Regions from separate parts of the Paenibacillus sp. sgz302148 genome, predicted to be linked through region 2. Evidence: predicted binding sites of a transcription regulator. Region 2 holds the regulator's gene; the other holds the start of a gene.
The links. The regulator LexA, encoded in region 2, represses DNA repair genes until DNA is damaged. The targets are predictions, from matches to a motif close to CGAACATATGTTCG.
Positions count from the first base shown of each region.

Region 1: a site for LexA is predicted at 1,702-1,715, ahead of recA (recombinase RecA). Genes of this name have one in related genera too.

Region 1 covers NZ_JBVYOJ010000015.1:125,634-129,061, forward strand. The annotation lists gene pgsA (CDP-diacylglycerol--glycerol-3-phosphate 3-phosphatidyltransferase) at 1-164, shown strand, start outside; gene AC0LWM_RS21895 (competence/damage-inducible protein A) at 256-1,500, shown strand; gene recA (recombinase RecA) at 1,785-2,837, shown strand.
Region 2 covers NZ_JBVYOJ010000020.1:7,876-11,303, forward strand. The annotation lists gene AC0LWM_RS25245 (ABC transporter permease) at 1-292, opposite strand, end outside; gene AC0LWM_RS25250 (ABC transporter ATP-binding protein) at 305-1,306, opposite strand; gene lexA (transcriptional repressor LexA) at 1,695-2,315, shown strand; gene AC0LWM_RS25260 (carbohydrate-binding protein) at 2,393-3,428, opposite strand, start outside.

The sequences.
Region 1 (3,428 bases), on a different contig from region 2:
CCATTCAGATTATTGCCATCATCGCGTTGTTGTTGAACAATTTCCCTTTTACGTTCATCGGTTTTCGCTTCGACCAGCTGGCAAGCTGGGTTGCCGCAGTGATCACCTTGTATTCCGGCATTGATTATTTCCTGAAAAACAAAAACGTCATTCCGATATCTTAAACAATAGGGCCTCCTATTGTTTTCTTTTTCTTGCCAGAATAGAAGTATAAGTTTTCCGCAGATAACGCAGTAGGTGGAGGAGTGTTTCGATATGAAAGCGGAGATCATTGCCGTAGGCACGGAGCTGCTGCTCGGGCAGATTGTCAATACGAACGCCCAATATTTATCGCAGGAGTGCGCGGCGATCGGGATAGACGTTTATTTTCAAACCGTCGTCGGCGACAACGCTTCCCGGATTCGCGAAGCGATCGAGACGGCAAGAAAACGGGCGGACCTGATTATTTTTACCGGCGGACTCGGGCCTACTCTCGATGATTTGACGAAGGACGTGCTGGCGGATTACCTTGGGCGTTTGTTGTACCTCCATGAGCCTTCGATGGCGAAGATCAATGAGATATTCCTGTCCCGAGGTGCCGCGTTGATCGAAAGCAATAAAAGACAAGCGAACATGATCGAAGGCAGCGACCCGCTTGGCAATGATACGGGGTTAGCCGTTGGCAATGCCTTGACCGCCGATGGCACGCATTACATATTGCTCCCTGGGCCGCCGAAGGAAATGAAGCCGATGTTCGACAATTACGCGAAGCGTTGGCTGCGCGGCGTCATGACCGATGAAGTGCCGCTATATTCGAAAATGCTCAAGTTTGCAGGTATCGGCGAATCCGGATTGGAGAACAATCTGATCGATTTGATCGAGCAGCAGAGCGACCCGACGATCGCCCCTTACGCCAAAGAAGGCGAAGTGGCCATTCGCCTGTCCTCGAAAGCGGACAACGAAGCGGAGGCAATGCGCAAAATCGCCGTGGTCGAAGCCGAAATCCGCAGCCGTGTCGGCGATCATTTGTATGCCGACCGCGATACGGGAATCGAAACGATAATCGTTGAGCAATTGAGCGAGCGGGGGATGATGCTGGGGGCGGCGGAAAGCTGTACGGGCGGGCTGTTGTCCGAGATGGTCACTTCCGTGCCGGGCAGCTCTCAAGCATTCGCCGGAAGCATCGTATGTTATACGAATGCCGTCAAGCATGAGCAATTGGGCGTTCCGACGGAACTGCTCGAAGGGGAAGGCGCGCCGGGGGCGGTAAGCCCGGAAACGGCAATGGTATTGGCGGAACAAGTATTGGAGCGGCTTGCCTGCGATATCGCCGTGTCGATCACAGGGGTTGCAGGACCGGCTCCTTCGGAGAACAAGCCCGTAGGACTTGTTTATATCGGCTTAGCGCAGCGCGGCAAGCAGACCCATGTCACTACTATGCAGACGTCGGGAAATCGCGGTACGGTACGTTTACGTGCGGCTAGACACGCGTTGTACCAAGTGTGGAGACAGCTTAAATAATCCGCTTGCCTATTTTCTGGATGAAGCGTATAATTAGTACCAGTTAACGGAAGAACCGTAGCAAAGGATAACTTTGTTGCGGTTTTTTGTCAAATATAAGAAAGCATTAGTTCCATCCTTTATACTTGGCTTATATCACAATGGTAAACGAAGAGCCGTCGCACGGAGCTAGCCGTTTATCCTTGGTCGGCATTAAAAAAACGAATGTATGTTCGAAAAAATGCTTGGCAAACGTTCCAAAACAAGTTATCATATAAATATAACGAGAGAAGGAAGTGAGTTTTTTGACAGATCGTCGCGCAGCACTTGAAAATGCATTACGACAAATCGAAAAACAATTCGGCAAAGGCTCCATCATGAAATTGGGCGAATCTACACATATGCAAGTCGAAATCGTTTCTAGCGGCTCGCTGGCGTTGGACATCGCGCTCGGAATCGGAGGATTGCCACGCGGCCGCGTTATCGAAGTATACGGTCCGGAATCGTCCGGTAAAACAACGGTATCTCTGCACGCGATCGCCGAAGTGCAGAAAATCGGCGGACAAGCTGCCTTTATCGACGCCGAGCACGCATTGGACCCATCCTATGCTAGCAAGCTGGGCGTTAATATTGACGAGTTGCTCTTGTCGCAGCCGGATACGGGCGAGCAAGCGCTGGAAATCGCGGAAGCACTCGTACGCAGCGGCGCTGTTGACATCATCGTCATCGACTCCGTAGCCGCGCTCGTTCCGAAAGCGGAGATCGAAGGCGAGATGGGTGACTCGCACGTCGGTTTGCAAGCACGACTTATGTCGCAGGCGCTGCGCAAGCTGTCCGGTGCGATCAGCAAGTCCAAGACGATCGCGATTTTTATCAACCAGCTCCGCGAGAAGGTCGGCGTTATGTTCGGCAATCCGGAGACAACTCCGGGCGGTCGTGCGTTGAAGTTCTACTCCAGCGTACGTCTGGACGTTCGCCGCGTAGAATCGATCAAGCAGGGCAACGATGTTGTGGGTAACCGCACTCGGATCAAAATCGTGAAGAACAAAGTAGCGCCTCCGTTCAAACAAGCGGACGTTGATATTATGTACGGCGAAGGCATTTCGAGAGAAGGCAGCATCGTCGACATCGGTACGGAGATGGATATCATCAACAAGAGCGGCGCATGGTATTCCTTCGAAGGCGAGCGCTTAGGTCAAGGCCGTGAGAATGCGAAGCAATTCTTGAAGGAAAATGCGGAAATTGCAGGCGCGATCGATCGCAAAATTCGGGAGTCCAGCAATTTGACGACGGTTATCTCTAATTCGGAGCCGGACGAGGACGAAGAAGACGAGGAATTGGCATTATCTTTGGAATAGCAAGCACGGGAGGCACCTTTCATTGAAAGGTGTCTTCGTTTGCTTATTACATAGCGAGAGGGTTCGTGCTTACGAACTGAGCGGAAAGGAAACGCGGGGGTTCTCGGTCAGAATAAGGTTCATGTGGAGCGATGGTCAAGGCCTGGGTAGATTTCGGACGCAGATGTAGGGCAACGGTGAATCCGAGATCTAGTGGAAGGGCGCAAATCCGATTAGATCCGGCACGCCGAATAGTGGAAGGGTACAAATCTGAGTAGATCCGGCACGCCGAATGTAAGTGGAAGGGTACAATTCTGAGTAGATCCATGATCTCAACAAATGTGCATTGCGGATAGGTTGATTGATGGAATAAATGCAATAATACAGTTGAATCGTTCCATATCTCATATAAATGATAAAATACCTGCGAAAATACAGTCTTTTTAACTTATCGGTTGTTAAATTGATAAAAAGTATAAAAATAGATGCACAATCGCAGGTAATTGTTCTGAGGCTGTTCGCAACTCGGAAATAGATGCACTATCGCATCTATTTCTTTATAGCAACAGGGTGAGGGAAAGCAATAACGGATTCACACAGGGAAAATAGGCT
Region 2 (3,428 bases):
CGCCGCTTTTCACTTCTTCTTCGATGCGCTGCGGCAAGCTTGGGAAAGCCATGGACAGCGACTCCGTAAAAATCAAATACCAGATCATCTGCTCGAAGCGATAACCGGCAATGGTCACGTCTCCTCCGCCCTCGCCTTGGTACGTCGCTCCCCACAACTGCATGAAGATATACAGAATAACGACAAGAAATACCGTCCGCAGCAAAAAGTCAGTCACATACGCCAAATGATTGCGCACGGTAATTCGCCCGATCGCGGCAAACTTGACAACGGTTGATGCAATTGCGTTCATCCGGCTCCCCCCCTATACGGCCGAGCTTGCGGTTTGACCGCCCCGGGCATAAATATGGCCGATAATATCTTCCATCGGCGGGTCTTCGACCGTAACGTCCTCGATGCCGTACCGATCGATCACGAGCGACAGCACCGATTCGATGCTGGCAAGCGACGTGTCGACGGACAGCTTCAAGCCGTTGCCCTTGCTCTTCAGCACCTCGGCGCCCTCCAACACAAAAGTTTCCGCAGGCCGCTTCAGCTTCAAATGGACGGTTTTGTGCGTGAGGAAATCTTTTTTCAGACTGTTCACCTTGTCGTCGAAAATGAGCATACCGTGGTTGATGACAACCGCGCGCCTGCACAGCTGCTCCATGTCGCCGGGATCATGCGAGGTGAGGAAAATCGTCGTCCCTTCCTCGCGGTTCATTTCGCGGATCAGCTCGCGGATGCGCTGCTTCACGATAACGTCGAGCCCGATCGTCGGCTCGTCGAGAAAAATAATTTCCGGCCGATGCAGCAGCGCCGCGGCGATCTCGCATCGCATCCGCTCGCCCAGCGACAGCTTGCGGACCGGGGTGTGCAAATACGGCTCCAGCGCGAACCTCCGGACCAAATCGTCGCGACGGTGGATGAACTCGCTCCTCTTCAGCTCGTAAATGCGGCTCATCAGCTCGAACGTGTCGCTCGGCGGAAGGTGGTACCATAGCTGGGACTTCTGCCCGAACACCGTCCCGATCTTGTAAGCGAGCTTGTTCCGGTCTCGCCAAGGGCATAAGCCTAGAACATCGGCCGTACCGGAGGTCGGGTGCAAAATGCCGGCCAGCATTTTGATCGTTGTTGATTTGCCCGCTCCGTTCGGCCCGAGGAATGCCACCGTCTCCCCTTGCTCGATCGACAGGTCGATCGAATGCACCGCGATTTTCTCGGTATACTCCGGCTTCACGACCGATTTCAGGCTGGCGAGAAAGCCTTCCCTTTTCTTTTTCACTGCAAAAGCTTTGGTTAATCCTTCAATGCGTATTGCTCCCACGTTCGCTCCCCCAATCCTGTTATCTTCTGCCCTTTTTGCCCCCTGCTTCTTTATCCAATTAAAGCAAAAAAGACCTGCGGCCGTTTCGCCTAAATGGCGGAACTTGCCGAAGGTCTTTTATCCCCACGGTGTAGCACAGTACTTTCCGTGCCGGCTTCGCTTGGTTCGACCGGACAAACCGTCGGATCCCTAGAAGCCCTTCCAATGATTGTTATATACTACCATGCGGATTTCGGATTTGGCAACCGGATTTTCATGATTTTTTCTAAATCGTGTCATTTTTGCGGGGTGCGAACAAATTTTTGCATTTTTTTCGAACTTATGTTTGTGCGAACTCCGGTTCCGTGTTATAATTTCCATAATAAAGCTGCAATGTGGAGGAATTCATATGTCGAAACTATCCAACCGACAACAGGCGATCTTACAATTTATAAAAAACGAAGTCCGGGATAAAGGCTATCCTCCATCCGTTCGCGAAATCGGAGAAGCGGTTGGACTGGCCTCCAGCTCGACCGTGCACGGTCATCTGGACCGTTTGGAGAAGAAAGGGCTCATTCGCCGCGACCCGACGAAACCTCGCGCGATCGAGATTCTCGGCGGTGACGAATCGCTCAGCATGTTCGCCCATTCCATCGCCAAGGTGCCGATTGTCGGTAAAGTTACGGCAGGCGAACCGATTACGGCGACGGAGAACATCGAAGATTATTTCCCTTTGCCAAGCCATCTGGTGAACGACCAGCCTGTATTTATGCTCACGGTATCCGGGGACAGCATGATTGAGGCGGGCATTCATAACGGAGACTTTGTTGTCGTCCGCCAGCAGCAAACGGCCAATAACGGAGATATCGTCGTGGCGATGACGGAAGAGAACGAAGCAACCGTCAAGACGTTCTACAAAGAGAAGGATCATATCCGTCTTCAACCGGAAAACCCTGCCCTGAAGCCGCTGCTGCTGAAGCACGTCACCATTCTTGGCAAAGTCATCGGGCTGTTCCGCAATTTCCGCTAATCCGAGCAACGTACAGACACCCTCTATGCAGATAGGCATGATGCCGCTTTTGCACAGAGGGTGTTTTCATGTGAGAATTACGTTTTCGGCCTTTCGACGACAAGCGCGTCCAGGATCGCGATCTTGCCGGATGTTTGATGAACGACCTTGATCGTATGGGATCCCTTCCCAAGACCGCTTGCGCGGAATACATGCTGCTGCGCCAGCCTGATCGACGATGCGCAGTCAACGGTTGCATGCAATACGCCATCGATATAGACGTCGATATTCCCCATGTCGATATACTTCTCCGTAACGATTTCGATTCCGGTTCCTTCGAACGTGTACTCGTAGTAGTCCCCTTGGTCGATCAAATAGTGAACGTCGTTCTCGTAATCGCCGAAGGGCCGGTTCGAGTCGATGCCATAATTGCCGAAATACGCAATGGCCGGATCCGTGTCATTGATTATCGTCAGCTCGACGCTCGGATCCGATATAGTCAACGTATAGCTGCCCGATTGCCCTTCGTAGTCGACAGTCAACACGATCGTCCCCCATTTCAATGCCGTCACGAGTCCGTTCGCATCAACCGCCGCCACCGTCGGATCCGAGCTTCGGTACACGGCGCCCGACGTTATCGGCTTGCGGCTTCCGTCCATAGCAATCGCTGCCGCCTGTAACTGCGTCGTCTCGCCTGCATTCAGCTCAGCAGCCCCTTGTAGCTCAATCGCTTTCAAAACCGGTGTCCCGGCAGTTAAAGCGAACCGGTCCAGCAGCATGCCGGTTCCCGCCGGCCGGCTTTCGTATACGATCCGGAAGTGATGGATGCCTTCCGTTATTTTGATCCACTTGGTCACCGTCGTGAACGAACCATCTCCCCCCGTATCCGGCACTTCCACCAGACTCAGGTCGCCGTCCACTTCGAACCGAAACGTTTGTGCTTCATCCGAGGCAACCCGGAATTCAAACTTGTAAAAGCCCGTATGAGGTACATATACATTTTCATATCGCAAATAATCGTCCTTGTCAAAATCGCCGACGGCTTCCACCTCTTGCCCGCCATCCCTATAAGTGCCCACGACGACACCGGTACCGTGTCCTTCCCATGTATCGTCCTTGTTCAGATTCCACTGC